DNA from 2 places in the Clostridium nitrophenolicum genome. Region 2 is predicted to be linked to the other one. Evidence: riboswitches for the same ligand, from Rfam matches in the RefSeq annotation. Region 2 holds a riboswitch; the other holds the start of a gene.

Region 1 (8,909 bases), 2.9 Mb from region 2:
ATGTATCATGTAGTAATCCTTGAGTTTGAAGCATATATACATATACAACCTTTGGTAGGTCTGGATATTGTTTAACTTGCTCTAGTAATGGTAGAGTTTCAAAAGTTTTCACTTCATCTGGCTCAACATTTCTAGCTGCTTCTCCAAGGTATGTTGCTGCTTTGAATCCAATTGTTCTTACAGCTTCTTCATGCTCATGTTGTTTAACGCCTTCTTTTGGCTCACAAATAACTACAAGGTTATTTGTCTTTGAGAATGGAGTATATCTAGCTCCCTCTCCGCTCATGTCTATAATTCCTTCTTGGAATCCAACTATTTTACCAGTAGTAACTACTGCAGCTCCCTTTAACACGTGAGTTCTTCCTGAACCAACTGTGTCAACCTTGCTTATAAAGCCTGGGAATATTCCACCTTTTCCCTCAACTTTTACTCTTGGTTCAATAACGTCTTTTACTGGAATTATTCTTGTCTCTTCACCTGGCTTTGCGATATCGAATTCTATACTTTTAACTCTTTCATCGCCACCAACTGCTTGTAATAACTCTTCTTTGTTTACATAAAGAACTCCATTTTCCACCTTTGTTGCAGCTCCAAATTGAACGTCCTTAATATAAATTTTTCCAATTTCTAAACGCAAAGTAGTCACCTCCAAATTTATTTCGATGAGAGTTGAACTTACATTCAACTCTCATTCGATTATTAATTAATACTAAAATGGGATTTGAGTGGTTAATTATTTATTTATTTATTTATAAAAAGTTTTGAACTTTTTATTTCAAATAATTATAGTGTTTCGTAGTAAGTTTTTATAAAGTTTTCTATATCATCTAATGTTGCTATTTTATCAGCAGTAATTGAGCTTACTTTTTCACCATTCTTATAGATTATCATTGTTGGTAATCCTAAAACTTTTTGTGATATAGCAAGTCTTCTTGCTGAACTTGTATTTAAGCTAGTGAATTTAATTTTATCACCATACTTATGTTCAAGTTCATGAACTCCTGGCATAAGTTGTTTACATATTTCACACTTATCTCCCCAGAAATCTACGAATACTGGTTTTTCAGTATAATTTACTATTTCAGCATCAAAATTTTCCTTAGTTAATTCTATCATTGATAAAACCTCCTTTTATTTGTGATTTTCTATATAGTGTTCAGCAGCTGTTGCAGCTATGGCTCCGTCTGCTGCAGCTGTTATAACCTGTCTTAATAGTTTCTTTCTTATATCTCCAGCAGCAAATACTCCTGGAATATTTGTTTTCATGTCATCATCAGTTACAATATATTGATTTTCCATTTCTATTTGTCCTTCAAATAACTTAGATATTGGATCATATCCAACGAATACGAAGCATCCATCAACCTTTAATTCGCTAGTTTCTCCAGTTTCTCTATTTTTTAAAACAAGACCTTCTAATATTTCATCTCCCAATGCTTCTTCAACAGTTGAGTTCCATATAAAGTCTATTTTTGGATTTGCAAATGCTTTTTCTTGTAGTGATTTCGCTGCTCTTAATGCATCTCTTCTATGTATTACAGTTACATGCTCAGCAAACTTTGTAAGGTATATAGCCTCAGTTATAGCTGAGTCTCCTCCCCCTATAACAGCTATATCTAGATCTGTAAAGAAGTCTGCATCACAAGTTGCACAGTAGGAAACTCCTTTTCCTCTTAATTCTAATTCATTCTTGAATCCTGAAAGTCTTGGAGTAGCACCAGTAGCTACTATTATTGTTTTTGCTTGATATGTTTCTTTTCTTCCTTTAACTACCTTTATGTCTCCTGACAATTCAACTTCTACTATTTCATCTTTAGCAAACTCAGTTCCGAATTCTTCTGCTTGTTTTCTCATTCTTTCACTTAGTGTTGAACCTGTGCAATCTTCAATAGATCCAGGATAGTTTTCAAGCTCATCTGTAGTTGTTGCCTGACCACCGTATTTCGCTCTCTCAATAAGTAAAGTTTTCATTCTTGATCTTGCAGCATAAAGGCCTGCTGACAGTCCTGCTGGACCACCACCGATTATTATTGTGTCATAAATCTGTGACATTTTTGTTCCCTCCCGCTTTTTAATATATTAATTACTTTTTAGATTCAATATCTATATATTAAGTACGCACTACTAAATATAATTGCAATGGTACTATTTTAAGCATACATTTATGCTATTATTCATTATTATGAAACTCCTTCTCCATACTGTCGAATGAGTAAGCGATCATCTCAAAATCAAAGATTTTGGATGCCTGCTTATGAAACTCCTTCTCCTATTGTCGAATGAGTAAGCGACTCACTCCAAATCAGAGATTTGAGTTCTCTGCTTAATTAAATGCATGATAGATTAAATCATAATCTATAAGTTGAAAGTCTTCTAGCACTTGCTTACTCCATTTTGGGATGCCAAACTTTTGAGTAAATTTCTCAGTAGCATATATACCTTCCTCTATATAATTTAAAGATTGTATATCTACGGATTCACTTTTGCCTTTTGATATAACAACTGTTCTGTAAGGAGTTTCATTAGGTTTTATACTACTCATTAAAGGATGTGTGAGTAATTTATGTCCTTTATGTATGTAATCTCTTACCTTTTTAAATACATCCATTGTATTGCCATTCACGTAATCGGTTTCATGACTACTGCTTAATTTTTCTCTGCTCATTGGATTATTAGTTACAATAATTACTGGCTCTATCATTTTTATTCTCCTTTTCAAAACGAAACTTTAACACCAACTATATCGTATATCAGATTGCATTCAATTAATATTTTAAACATTTTCTATTCAAAATATATTTCGACATTTTGATCTAACAAAAAACAGAGGCAGAAAGCATTCGCTTTTCTACCTCTGTCTATTAACCTGAGAGTTTTACTCCTTCGGTGCTTATCGCTTTCCAGAGACTTGTCCATTTTCGGTCCTTTTGCCTGAGAGCTTCATATTATTTAAGCAAAATAATACTTATTCCTTCGGCTATCCATTTAAGGATACCATATATTAGAACCTTATACGCTCTAATATATAGTAAGTAGATTATCAACGCAAAATTTGTTAAGTTTTCTACTTAATCTCCCGAAAATTTCATCCAACTTTATTAATTTTTTAACGTTTTCATTGACAACTTAATTATATAATAGTCAAACAAAAAATTCTATACATTTAGAACATATTAATTATTCAATTTTATTATAAGATCTATCTGCTTTTTCAATACCATTTTTCGCGAATATTTTGGTTATATTTCAATATATTTACAATTTATTCGCTAAAATCCTCAATAACCCTTGATATATTTCTTAATTTTCATTCAATAAAATTAAATATACAACAAAAAAACTTTGTTTGCAAGATTACATTTGTCAAACAAAGTCTTTTTAATTCCATATTGTTAATAAATTATAGATATTTTTTTAACAATATATCCGATTTATTAATGATTCTCTATAAAAAATACACCACCAGCCCTAGGTCCTGAGTGTATACCTACAACACATCCTACTTCACATTCTATAAATTCCTTATCTATTGACTTTAAAGATTCCCTTAAAGCATCTAATATCTCCTTATTTTCGACATGTAAAAGTATAGAGGCTTCTCCCTCTTTTATTCCTTTCTTATCTATATAATCTAAAATATATTTTATAGATTTCTTGTTGCCTCTTAACTTATCAATAACTACCATCTCACCATTTTCTACTGCTAGAATTGGTTTAATACCTAATATATTGCCTATAACCCCTGCGGTTTTAGATAATCTTCCACCCTTAACTAGATTGTCTAAAGCTTCAAAAGCAAGTACACTCTTTACATGTGGAATTAAAGTTTTGATTTCGCTTTCTATCTCTTTAATTCCTAATCCTGCTTCTTTTAACCTAGCCGCCTTAAGCACCAAAAGTCCAAGACCTGATGTAACATTTAAACTATCTATTACCACTATATCATCCGTTCCTAGCATTTCCTTAGCAATACATGCAGACTGATACGTTCCACTCATTTTAGAAGAAATATGTATAGAAACTATCTTGTATCCTTTTTCGCTATAACTCCTATAGCATTCTAGGAATCTTTGAGGATTAACCTGTGTTGTTCCAGGGAATTCATCGCTTTGCTCCATTTTTAATAGGAGTTCCTGTAAGTTTATATCTATTCTATCCTTATAGGTTGTTTCTCCAAAATTAATTAATAGCGGAAGCACTTCTATATCATATTCTTTTACTATTTCTTCAGGTAAATCAGATGTACTATCCGTTATTATCTTTATTTTTTCCATCAAGCTTATACCTTCCTATTTCATACTTGGAAAATCCATCTGCCTTAATGCCTCATATGCAATTATAGCAACAGTATTTGACAGATTTAAAGAACGGGTAGTTGTATTTATCATCGGAACTCTTATGTCCCTTTCAGGATCACTTTCTCTTATTCTATCAGGTAATCCTGCCGATTCTTTTCCAAACACGATGAAATCGCCAGGCTTAAAGTTTACTTCATGGTATGAGTTTTTAGCATGGGTGGTTGAGAAATAAAAAGTCGAATCCTTATACTTCTCTCTAAGCTCATCATAGGAATCATATATGGTTAAGTCTAAATCTTTCCAATAATCCAGCCCAGCTCTTTTAAGATGTTTTTCATCTAAGCTAAATCCTAATGGCTTTATTAAATGCAATTTACAACCTGTAAGCACACAAGTTCTAGCTATATTCCCTGTATTTTGTGGTATTTCTGGTTCAAATAATACTATATTTAAATTCAATTTATTCTCCTCCAATCAGTATGTTGTTATAGACATTCTATTACTCCATATATATTACTCCATAATATTATAACAGTAAAGCACTTCAATATACAGCATCTGTAATTCATAGTATAAAAATTATGTGATATAAGATCATATATAGGGATTAGGCTGAAAGTTAGCTTATACGCCGGTATATGTTTCCAAGCTTCAGCACGTTAAAAACTTTTAGCCAGTCTAAAGCTTGTGTTTCAAGACAACCTAAGAACTTTCGAGAACTCGCTGTGCTCAAACAACTCTAAAGTTCTAAGGTTCTCTTAAAACCCTTTACTAAGACTGGCACAAAGTTTTTAAATCTACTTCAGCTTTGGAAACATATCCCTCTGTATAAACTAACTTTCTAGTTACTTTTCTGATAGATATCTAACTTTGATAATTGACTTAACTAAGGTATTCATAGGAATACATCTGACAGTACATTTAATAATTTTATGTTAGCTCTTGGCGAAGCTACTTTAGAACATCATCAATCTTAAATACTGTTTGAGCATAGCGAGTTTATTTAAGATTGTTGATGTTCTTAGCGGCAAGCCTTAGAGATAACTAAAATTATTAACAGTACAGAAGAGGTATTCCTATGAATACCGTTAATAAGTCAAATACTTAGGTTGAATATCTATAAAAACTGCGTCGCAGTTTTTTTATTTTACCGATTCAAGATATTCTATGGTACCATTTGATATATTTTCAGCTAATCTTTTTAATACATCTTCTTTTGACAACTTTTCTCTATCCTCCTCATTAGTTATAAATCCACATTCAACCAAGACGCAAGGTATTTTACTATACCTAAGTACTGCAAAGTTTTCTCTTCTTATACCTTTATTTTCCCATCCATCATCTTTTATAGCTTCTTTTTCTATAATTTGTGCAAGCTTCATTCTTTCATCTTTTTGGTAACCATTTGCATCGTAGTAATATGTAGTTATGCCTTTAAAAGTGATATCATTAATAGAATTTATATGGACCGAAATAAATGCATCTGCATTTGCCTCATTAACTTTCTCTCCTATTTTTTTTAGAGGTATAAGCTTGTCCTCATTTCTTGTTAAAACTACTTTACATCCTTTATCTTTTAAATATGCTTCTGCATACTTTACTATCTTAAAGGTTAAATACTTTTCATACATATCTTTATAGCTCGTACCATTATCAATTCCACCATGTCCAGCATCTAGCACTATAGTATATTCCCTACTGGGCTTCTTAAATTTATTACTTTTATCTATAGCTTTAACCATAGGTGAATACGGCTCACCTAATACCTTTTCATAAACCGGATTTATGGCTTTCCCAAATAATAACATTATCATAGTAAAAAAAATACAAGAAAATAAAAACCTTTTCCTGTTGCCAATTCTCATATTCTCACTATCCTTTTTAATAAATTTTAGAATAACTAAACTCAATTAATTGTAAAACATAATTATATTATATACAAATTTTGGAATATTTTCAATATAACTCAATATATTTATAAGTTACATATTTGTAAACATACTACAGGGGTACTAGACGGTCAGTTAATTTATACCTTGGGCTATGTTTCCAAAGCTTCCGTCCGTTAAAAACTTTTAGTCAGTCTAAAGCTTGTGTAGAGCTTCACGGCCGAAAATTGACTTAAACCTTGAATTATATAAAAAAAAACAAACAAGTACTTCATTCTAAAATATATGAAGCCCTTGTTTATTTTACTCTACAATAACCTGATGCGGATAACAGGATTTGAACCTGCACAAAGTCTCCTTCACTAGAACCTGAATCTAGCGCGTCTGCCAATTCCGCCATATCCGCAAGTTTGAATAAATTTACAATTATATTATACCATAATATTCCACTATGACAATGCTTTTATGTAAAAAAGGCACTTAGAAGAGGAATTTAAAAGGACTAAGTCCTGTATAATACAAGATTTAGTCCTTGAATGTTGCTTAATTAAACTTTGCCTAACTTTTTGGAGTTGTTCCACTTGTTTTGGGCTGTTCACTTGTTTTTGATGGTTCACTTGTTTTTGGCGGTTCACTTGTTTTGGGTGGTTCATTTGCTTTTGGCGGTTCAATCGTTTTTGGCGGTTCAACCGGCTTTTTAGTACCTCTTTTTATAACTCCATCCACTGGCTGATAAAAATCATATGCTATAACATCTTCACTTATCAAACTGCCATTCTTTGTAGTTCTTTTTGTAACTTTTACCTTGTAGCCTGTATAAGGAGCTTGAACTTGTTGAGTTTGTCCATCTGGTAATGTTGGATCATCTACATACTTTACTCCCGGTTGTATAGTCTCATAAACTTCTGATTTCACCTCAGTTACTACATCACTTAAAGAAGAATTCGTATATACATTGAATGTAACATTTCCTCCAGAAGCATCTCCTTCAATATATATTGGATAATCAAAAGTATTTTTAAATTTATAGTCTAAATTACCATAGTCAACGGTAGCATCCATTCCAAGTGGCACATAGTGCGATGGTAGTGTATGATGAGCTCTTTCAACAGATTTTATATTAGCTCTAAGTACTGCATTGTATAATGTTGTGGATACCTGGCATATTCCGCCACCAAGTCCTGAGTCTATTTGGTTTCCAATAATAACTGGGGCTGCTTGATATCCCTTTTCCGCAGTTCTTTCTCCTACCACATCATTAAAACTGAAAGTATCTCCAGGCATAAGTATTTTACCATTTATAATATTTGTAGATAGACTTATATTATTAGCCCTTTCTCTTGAAGATATAGAGCCATACTCTGTAGTAAAAGTTGATATTTTTGCGTTAATAGAAGATATTTTATCCGCAGTAATTTTAGCAGAAATTGCTTCTATAGGCGCCTTAATGTTTACATCAGTTCCTACTGACTCATTAATTTTTGATGAAGCTTCTTTTTGTAATTTATCTTTTTGAAGCTTTCTTCCACTTTCTTCTGGTACTACTGTAATATTTCCTCCGCTTATTTTTAGTGTCGCATCTACAGGATCTTTGTTTATATCTTTTTCAATACTGTCTATAAGTTCATTTACTGGATTTTTGTCATAAGTAAGCCCTAGAGAAAATTGTTTTTTCTCGAAACCTTTCACTATTTTATACTTTTTAAAGGCATTAGAATCCTTACCATATAAAAATGCTTGGTTTACGGCTTCGTCTATATTATATTTAGGATTTAGCTTTGAATAATCTAATGTATAAGTTCTATCAGGAGTTATTATATTTACTTTTCCCTTTTCTACTGAATTAGTATATTTTTGTTCTAAAATTTTCTTTGCTTGATCTTTTGTTTTCCCAGATAAGTCTTCCCCTGATACACTTACCCCTGGATATATTACATTTGACCAAGCTTTAACAGCATTATACTGGAATATTCCAAATCCTGCAGTACCTATTGTTAGAAAAGCTATAGCAATAAGTACTCTAATTGAAAGCTTTTTTTTAGTACTTCTTTTTTTTCTCCCCACAGGTATCACCTCTTTATTTTCCCTAATCATTATACTATAAAAGCAATTTTATTTAAATTGTTTTCTTCATACAATCAAATATTTATTGAACTAAAAAATCATAAGGTATAGAATTAATTATACAATTATGTATCTTCTTACAAAATGATTTAAGGTGAGGTGTATCTAAATGAACTATGACAAAGAAAAAGTAAAGCATTATATTAGGAATCTATTGATAACTCCAAGTCCTAGTGGATTCACAAATAAAGTTATGAATTACATGAAATATGAGCTAGACCTGCTAAAAGTACCCTATACAACTACTAATAAAGGATGCCTTATAGTAACTTTAGATGGTGAAAATTCTGAATATCAAAAGACCATTTCAGCCCACATAGACACATTAGGTGCTATGGTAAAAGAGATTAAATCTAATGGGGCTTTAGTATTGGCCCCTGTAGGTGGCTTCATGATGAATTCTATAGATGGTGAAAACTGTACGATACACACTTTAGATGACAAAATTTACACAGGAACTATTCAAACTATAAAACCTTCCGTACACATACATGGAAATGAGGCTCGTGAACTAAAAAGAGTTCCAGAGAATATGGAAGTTATTATAGATGAAAAGGTATTTTCAAAAGAGGATGTTGAGAATTTAGGAATAAATATA
Region 2 (8,909 bases):
TAGAAATTACAAAAGAACTTATTAAAATCAATAGTTCAAATTTAGAAGGTGCAAACAAAGCTATAGATTTCTGTGAGGATATATTATTATCTCAGGGATTAAAAACAGAAATAATCGAGAATAATGGGTTTAAAACTTTAATATGTACTATTGGAAGTGGTGATAAAACAATAATATTGAACGGCCATTTAGACATTGTACCTGGAAAGGCTGAACAATTTGTTCCCTATATAGAAGATGGAAACCTCTTTGGAAGAGGTAGTGCCGATATGAAAGCTGGAGCTGCCGCTATGCTTACTACAATGTTAAAGCTTAAGAACGAAAATTTGAATTGTAAGCTGCAGCTTCAATTGGTTACAGATGAAGAAACAGGCGGCTTTAACTGTTCAAAATATTTAGTTGACAATGGCTTTAGAGGAGATTTTGTAATCTGTGGTGAGCCAACTCAATTAGGTATAGGAGTGCAGGCAAAAGGTATACTGCAGGTATACTTGGAGTTTTTCGGAAAATCTGCTCATGGAAGTAGACCTTGGCAGGGAACTAACGCTATAATTAAAGCTTATGAGGCCTTTAACGCTATTTTAGAATTACCTTTTGCAAAAGAGAAATCAGAGCTCTATGACTGCCCTTCTATTAATCTATCAAAAATAGAAGGCGGAGATGTTTATAATAAAGTACCTGCTTACTGCAAAATGTGTCTTGATATAAGATTTCTTCCTGGACAAGATCCTCAGGAAATAATAAGACAAATTGAAGAAGTAGCTGGCGTTAAAGTAAATATTCACTCCATAGGTGATGCTGTAAAAACAAAAGTTGATGATTTATACGTAGTAAAATTAAGCCAATCGATAACTAAAATAGCCAATAATAATGCTGAAATATTCGGTCAGCATGGCTCTGCAGACACTAGATTTTATTCAAAATATGATATACCAGCTGTAGAATTTGGACCTACAGGCCAAAACTGGCATGGTGATGATGAATTTATAAGAGTAGATTCGATTTATACATATGAAGAAATGCTTATAGATTTTATACTAAATATTAGTAGTGGTTTATAAAATTATAAAAAGTAAACTTTTAATTCAATAAAAAGGCTGCATCCTTTATATTTTAAGAATACAGCCTTTTAAACTATTGTGCTAATTTTTTTGACTTCATTAACTTTGAAATAAAACGAAAAGTTGTTGATGAAAGCATTATACCAAATGCAATTGCTCCTGCTACAGCTACTGCTTGCATGCCCTTTGAATATGCCGCAGAATAATCTTGTTCTACTATGTAATTTATAGTATTAAATGCTGTTATACCAGGCACAAGTGGAAATATTCCTGGTATTGAAAACTGCACCGCAGGAGTTTTAAGTTTTCTTGCCATTAATTCACTGTATAAACCTACAATGAAAGATCCTGCGAAGGATGCAGAAACTGGACTAATTGTATACTTATATACTGCAAGATAAGTTGCCCAACCAATAGCTCCACAAAAACCAGTCCATATTATCTTTTTTCTGTCAATATTAAAAAGAATAACAGGAAATATACTACCGAAAAACGCTAACACTATTTGTTTCATCATAATTTAACACCTACTCCAATAGCCAATGCTGCACCAATCCCTACTCCTATAGCAGTTATAATAAGCATTGCCTCACCAAATTTAGCCATACCTGATTCAAAGTCACCATAAATTACATCCTTAACACCATTTGTAAGGGCTACACCAGGTAATAATATCATTATTGCACCAGTTATAACATTTCCTTTACTTACAAAGGGTAATAGCTTTTGAGCAATTATGCTTGACCCTCCTATAATAAATCCAGAAAGAAAGAATTCGAAAAACTGAAAGAATCCAACTTTAGATATTTTCTCTAACATATAGTAAATTCCTATGCTTACTAAGGCCGAAACAATAGAATCATAGATTGTCCCATTAAAGAACAATGAATAAACAAATGAAGTCATACTTGCAGCAAAAAGTCTTACTGGAAAGCTGAAGTAAGGTGCTTCATCTATATCTTTTAATACTTGCTTTGCTTCTTCATAAGACATAGGTTTATGCTGAAGATTTCTTGAAAAAGAGTTAATAAGTTCTATTCTATATAAATCTACTCGTCTTATTCTAATTTTTTTCAGCGAAGTTATCTTTTCATCATTACCATCTAAGAGAGATATAAATACGCCTTTGGCTGTTACCATACATTCACATTCTAGATTGTAGGAACTACATATTCTTTCGATTGTTTCTTCAACTCTGTAAGCTTCTGCGCCATTACTTAAAAGCATTTGCCCCGTAGAAAGCGCAATCTCTAAAACTTGTTTAGCTTCCATATTATACTCCTTTATGATCCATTAAATTATTTATAGCCAGTAATATTATATCATTTTTTATAGTAATTTCTATTAAGTTATAGTAAAATTTAATACCATAAAAAACCTAAGAACTCTTAGAGTTTTTTATGGTATTTTTTAAATTTAATCTGGAGACTGGGTTATTTACTCCATCTTAATATTGGAGATCTTGCTGCCTTAACTTCATCTAACCTTTTAATCTCAGTACAATTTGGAGCTGATTTTACAAGTTCAGGATTTTCCTTTGATTCTTCAGCAATTTTAATCATTGCATTTATAAACTCGTCAAGGGTTTCAAGTTTTTCTGTTTCTGTAGGTTCTATCATTATGGCTTCCTGTACAATTAATGGGAAGTAAATTGTTGGAGGATGATATCCATAATCTAACAATCTCTTTGCTATATCCAAAGTTGACACGCTGTCATTATCCTTTAATCCAGCTAAAACAAATTCATGTTTACATATATCATCTATAGGTAATTCATAATGGTCTTTTAATTTAGCTCTTATATAATTTGCATTTAGAACTGCTAGCTCACTTGCTTCTTTTAAGCCTTCTGCACCCATAGTTAAGAGATATGAAAATGCTCTAACCATAAGACCAAAGTTTCCATAGAAACTTTTTACCTTTCCTATTGAGTAAGGTCTATTATAATCTAAATAATATTTATCATCTTTCTTTGATATTAATGGCTTTGGTAAAAATTCTACCAAGTCTTTTCTGACACCTATTGGACCACTTCCTGGTCCGCCTCCACCGTGAGGAGTTGAGAAGGTTTTGTGTAAATTCAAATGACATACATCAAATCCCATATCCCCTGGCCTTGTTCTTCCCATAATAGCATTCATATTAGCGCCATCATAATATAATAACCCCCCTGCTTCATGAACAAGCTTAGCTATTTCTACAATGTTCTTTTCAAACAATCCTAAGGTGCTTGGGTTAGTAAGCATTAGACCTGCTACCTCATCGCTTAACACAGCTTTTAGCTTTTCAATGTCTACAGCTCCACTTGAGTCAGATTGAACTTCTATTACACTAAATCCTGCCACTGATGCCGAAGCTGGATTTGTACCATGGGCTGAGTCCGGTACTATTATCTTTGTTCTTTTAAAATCCCCTCTTTTTTCGTGATAAGCCTTGATAACCATAAGTCCTGACAGCTCTCCATGTGCCCCTGCAGCTGGTTGAAGAGATACATCTTCAAGACCAGTTACTTCTGCTAGCTTTCCACTAAGTTCGTACATTAGCTTTAAAGCTCCCTGCACAGTGTCTTCTGGTTGATATGGGTGGAGATTCAAAAATTTAGGTATTGAAGCCATATCTTCATTGATTTTAGGATTGTATTTCATAGTGCAGGAACCTAAAGGATAAAAACCTGAGTCAACTCCATAGTTTTTATTTGAAAGTAATGTAAAATGTCTAATTACATCTACCTCACTAACTTCTGGAAGCTCTGCCTCTTTGCTGCTTAGGAACTCTTCAGGAATTAATTTTTCAATACTTATTTCAGGTACATCACAGCTAGGAAGAGAATACGCTTTTCTTCCTTCTTTGGATAGTTCAAAAATAATTTTATTATATTCCTTCATTATTTAATTCCCTCCAATACACATGCCAATTTGTCGATTTCGCTCTTTGTTCTTTTCTCAGTTACACAAAGAAGCATTGAATTTTTGTAGTGAGGGTATTCCTTTTCTAATTGATATCCACCAAGAATTTTATTTTCTAATAAAACATTATTTATCTCTTGTACAGAATTATTTGATGCTACTGCAAACTCTTTGAAGAACGGTTTATTAAATACTGCATTGTATTTTCCGCTCTTTATTATCTGTTCAAAAGCATAATGGGATTTTTGTATACTTTGTATCGCTACTTCTCTTATGCCCTTTTTACCAAGAGTTGTTAAATATATCAGAGCAGTTAAAGCATTAAGTGCTTGATTTGAACATATATTTGATGAAGCTTTATCTCTTCTTATGTGTTGCTCTCTTGCCTGTAATGTTAAAACAAAACCTCTTTTACCTTCCTTATCTGTTGTTTGACCTACTATTCTACCGGGCATCTTTCTTAAATACTTGTTTGTTGTTGCTAAGAAACCTAAATAAGGTCCTCCATAATTTAAACTATTTCCTAAGGATTGGCCCTCACCTACCACTATGTCTGCACCATATTCTCCTGGACTTTTTAAAACCCCAAGAGATATTGGGTCACAGCTTACAATAAGCAAGGATTTGTTTTGGTGAACAAGTTTTTCTACTTCTGTTAGTTCTTCAATTATTCCAAAGAAATTTGGAGTTTGAACAATCACTGCAGCTATATCTTTATTTAGTTCAGCTTTAAGTCTTTCTACATCAGTAACGCCATCTATTTCTTCTATCTCAATTAAATTCAAATTTTTAAATCTCAAATAAGTTTTTAGTACTTTTCTTGTTTCTGGATGAACAGTTTTTGAAACAATAACAGTCTTTCTTCTTGTTGAATCTACAGCCATTTGAGCTGCTTCTGCACAAGCAGTTGCTCCATCATACATTGAAGCGTTAGCAGCTTCCATTCCTGTAAGATTTGCTATCATGCTTTGATATTCAAATATTACTTGGAGAGTTCCTTGGCTTATTTCTGCTTGATAAGGAGTGTATGCAGTATAAAACTCTGATCTTGATATCATATGCTTAATCAAAGAAGGTATATAATGATCATAAGCTCCTGCACCTAAAAAGCATACTAAGTCATTACAGCTTTTATTTAAATCAGCTAAACTATTAAAATAAGATTGAACTTCTAACTCCGACATACCTTTGTTCATATTTAAGCTTCTATTTAAACAAACATCCTTTGGAATATCTGCAAATAATTCATCTATAGAGTTTACCCCTATTGTTTTTAGCATTAGCTCTTTATCTTCCGCTGTTAGCGGTAAATATGGATGCATACTATTCCCCCTTATTACATAATTTTTCGTATTGGTCAGCTTTTAATAAGCCATCGACTTCTGATTTATCTGACATTTCAACAACTATCATCCAGCTGCCATAAGCATCTTCATTGACTAGTTCTGGACTATCACCCAGCTTTTCATTTATTTCAACTACCTTCCCTCCAACAGGAATAAATAGATCTGAAGCCGCTTTTACTGATTCAACAACTCCAAAGGCTTCATCTTTAGAAAATTCTGTATCAACCTCTGGTAGCTCTACAAATACTATTTCCCCTAATGAATTCTGAGCAAAATCTGATATTCCTATATAAGCCTTATTCCCCTCAACCTTTACCCATTCATGATCCTTACTATACAATAACTCATTTAAAATTTTCATATAAATATCCTCCTTTTAGTATTAAATATTTTTAATATTGATTACTTATTGTAATTTTTTTTATAAAATCTTTTATCCACTACTTCAGCTTCAATAAGCTTGTTCCTAACCTTAATGAAGATGGTAGTTCCTAGTTCAGAATACTTTGAATCAATTAAGGCTAAACCTATATTTTTCTTAATAGATGGTAAAAGATAGCCAGTTGTAACGGTTCCTATCTTATCATCTTCTGCAAAAACATCGTATCCATGTCTTGGAATAGCCTTTTCTTTCATTTCAAACCCTACTATTTTTCTTTTTAGGCCTTCCTTCTTTTGCTTTACAAGAGCATCCTTACCTATGAAATTCTCCTTGTTCAACTTAACGAAGAATCCTAATCCAGCTTCAAGTGGTGTTATAGATTCTGACAATTCATTTCCATAGAGCGGTAAATTAACTTCAAATCTTAAAGTATCTCTAGCGCCAAGCCCTACTGGCTTCAATCCATCTTCTTTTCCGACATCCAATATCCTATCCCATAAGTCTATTACACTTTCAACGTCTGTGTAAATTTCGAAACCATCTTCCCCAGTATAGCCAGTTCTGGAAACTAGGCATTTTATCCCCCCTATTAAAATGCCTCTTTTGCAGAAGAAAAATTTAATGTCTTCTAGATCTGTATTTGTAAGCTTTTGAAGTATTGCCTGAGCTTTCGGTCCTTGAATTGCAAGTTGAGCAATAGATGATGAGATATTTGTTATATCTACTTCAAATTCATCTTTATTTTTTAACATCCAATCAAAATCTTTTTCAATATTTCCAGCATTTATTACTAAAAAAAAGTGATTTTCATTAAATCTATAAACTATTAAATCATCAACAACTCCTCCATCTGGATAACACATAAAAGCATATAAAATTTGGTCATCTTCTAATACAGCTATATCATTTGTCACTAAGTTTTGAACAAATTTAAAAGCATCTTCTCCAATTATCTCTACTTCTCCCATATGGGAAACATCAAATAACCCAGCCGCCGTGCGCACTGCTTCATGCTCAGCTATTATACCTTCATATTGCACTGGTAGAGCCCAACCAGCAAAGTCTATAATTTTGCCACCATATTTTTCGTAAGAATTGAACAACGGAGTCTTCTTTAATCCTTCCATACTTCAATACCCCCTATAATTTTTTGTACAACAAATAAAAAGGACATGAAGGCAAACTTTAAGTTAGCCCACATGTCCTCTGTTTCTTTACCTGAGAGTTTCGATATATAACCATATCTTACACCGTTGGTTCTGCTATTTAAAACAGTCTTTTCAGAGTTTCGTCCTACAACGTTATTTTTACCTGAGAGTTTCTAATATAGCCGTGGTACTATATCATTGCTCCTTCGGTTAACAGATGTTATCTCACACTGTAGTCATCCGAAAAATATTAAATTTTATTTTCAAGTTAATTATATTGCTCTCTGTAATTATTTTCAATAATAGTTAAAAAGTTAACTTCATAAAATTGCCAATATTCAAATTATTTCTATATATGCTTTTTATAGTGAGATTTTTTAATGATATGTTAATTCTTTTAGTAAATATTAGCATATTAATAAAGTACTCATTTAATAAATATCAAACTATCGTTAAAAAGCTAATAGTAGATTATTTTCATTTACATTTAATATTATTTAGCATTTTGCAAAAATATTCCTTATATGTAATAAATCATTCTGTACCATTTTTTCTATTTTTAGCTCTTAAATAAATTTCGTTTTCAAAAATAAACTCTATTATTTTTTCTCTTTCTTTTTCTGTTATAATATCGAAATAAATTCCATAGAGATAAATAGTTCCATCAGGATCTGAGATAACTTCTTTTCTTGTTATCTTACTGAGAAGAGACAGTCTGCAATTTACATTTATGCAAACTATTATTTGACTTCCAACGTCTAAGCTATCAGAGCACTGCAGTTTTAATCCTCCTCCACCTATATCAGTTATAATGCCAGCTTTGAATCTATTTCTTGCAAGTATCTCAGTTGATATATCTGATATTGAGTAATAATGAATACCTGCAGCTAAAGGTAGGTATGAAATCTTCAAGTTAATTGGAATTCTATGGTACATTCTTCTGTCAATAAGTCTTATTATCTTAGGAGGACTTAGTACAAGATGTATGTATTCTTCATTGTTTTTTATTCCTAAAACAGTTGATTTGCAAAGAAACAGTTCATTCTCTTGTAATACTATAAGTTCTATATGTTTATCTACTGGAAAAATAAAATGCTCATAATAATCGACGCTTACAAGAATACATTCCTTGTAAACGGTTTTTATAACCCCTGTACAGCTTCTACTTTCGTGCATCAACTGAAGCACTTTATTACAACAATTCAAGTTAACAAATTTATCCACCATCTAGCCACATCCCCTTAACAGCATAAATATGTAGTTTATATTATACAGTAAAAATGGAAATATTTCTATTTTATAAAGCATTGAAGACAAATATCTTTCTTCTTACCAATAGATTTCAGTAAACCTTCAATACTTAGATATTGTAAACTGTCAGCATCAATGAGATCTTTTATTTCATCTATACTGTATCTAGAACCGACTAACTCATGACTATTAGAAGTATTGATTCCCCAAAAGCACGGATATTTTATAATAGGAGAAGCAGCTCTAAAATGTATCTCTTTTGCGCCTGCATTCCTTAATAATTGTACAATTCTTTTACTTGTAGTTCCTCGCACAATAGAGTCATCCACTACAATTACTCTCTTGCCTTTAACGGAGTCTTTTATCACATTTAGTTTAAGTTCCAGGTTAGCTTGCCTTATTTTTTTAGAGGGTTCAATAAAAGTTCTTCCTACATATTCATTTTTTTCAAATCCTACATCATAGGGAATACTAGATGACTTTGCAAATCCAATGGCAGACAAAATTCCAGACTGAGGAACGCCTATAACTATATCTGATTCAGTAGGACATTCATCCCAAAGAGCTCTTCCTGCATTAATTCTTGATTGATAGACACTTACTCTGTCAATTATACTATCCGGCCTAGCAAAATATATGTACTCAAAAGCACAAATTGAGTGCTTAAATTTTTTACAATAATTTATTGATTTCATTCCAGTAGAATCTATTGTAATAATTTCTCCAGGATATACATCTCTTATTAATTCAGCCTTAATAGAATCTAGTGCACAGCTTTCAGAGGATAAAACAAAGGAGTTATTAAGTGTTCCTAT

What was found. A riboswitch is a leader RNA that binds a small molecule or an ion and turns the genes downstream of it on or off. The one in region 2 is predicted to bind glycine.
Region 1: another riboswitch for glycine. It lies ahead of ACZ5N4_RS00765 (GrdX family protein); the one in region 2 lies ahead of gcvT (glycine cleavage system aminomethyltransferase GcvT).

The regions. Positions count from the first base shown of each region.
Region 1 covers NZ_AP042469.1:138,770-147,678, reverse strand. Annotated here, with positions in the region: gene ACZ5N4_RS00780 (glycine/sarcosine/betaine reductase component B subunit) at 1-637, opposite strand, end outside; gene trxA (thioredoxin TrxA) at 784-1,116, opposite strand; gene trxB (thioredoxin-disulfide reductase) at 1,132-2,052, opposite strand; gene ACZ5N4_RS00765 (GrdX family protein) at 2,324-2,701, opposite strand; glycine riboswitch at 2,845-2,909, opposite strand; glycine riboswitch at 2,910-3,089, opposite strand; gene ACZ5N4_RS00760 (DegV family protein) at 3,435-4,274, opposite strand; gene ACZ5N4_RS00755 (tRNA (cytidine(34)-2'-O)-methyltransferase) at 4,290-4,757, opposite strand; gene ACZ5N4_RS00750 (N-acetylmuramoyl-L-alanine amidase family protein) at 5,441-6,112, opposite strand; tRNA gene ACZ5N4_RS00745 (tRNA-Leu) at 6,510-6,593, opposite strand; gene ACZ5N4_RS00740 (VanW family protein) at 6,746-8,251, opposite strand; gene ACZ5N4_RS00735 (M42 family metallopeptidase) at 8,421-8,909, shown strand, end outside.
Region 2 covers NZ_AP042469.1:3,035,921-3,044,829, forward strand. Annotated here, with positions in the region: gene ACZ5N4_RS14410 (M20 family metallopeptidase) at 1-1,061, shown strand, start outside; gene ACZ5N4_RS14415 (threonine/serine exporter family protein) at 1,135-1,578, opposite strand; gene ACZ5N4_RS14420 (threonine/serine exporter family protein) at 1,575-2,333, opposite strand; gene gcvPB (aminomethyl-transferring glycine dehydrogenase subunit GcvPB) at 2,495-3,946, opposite strand; gene gcvPA (aminomethyl-transferring glycine dehydrogenase subunit GcvPA) at 3,946-5,289, opposite strand; gene gcvH (glycine cleavage system protein GcvH) at 5,291-5,674, opposite strand; gene gcvT (glycine cleavage system aminomethyltransferase GcvT) at 5,716-6,822, opposite strand; glycine riboswitch at 6,985-7,083, opposite strand; gene ACZ5N4_RS14445 (PilZ domain-containing protein) at 7,378-8,070, opposite strand; gene purF (amidophosphoribosyltransferase) at 8,136-8,909, opposite strand, start outside.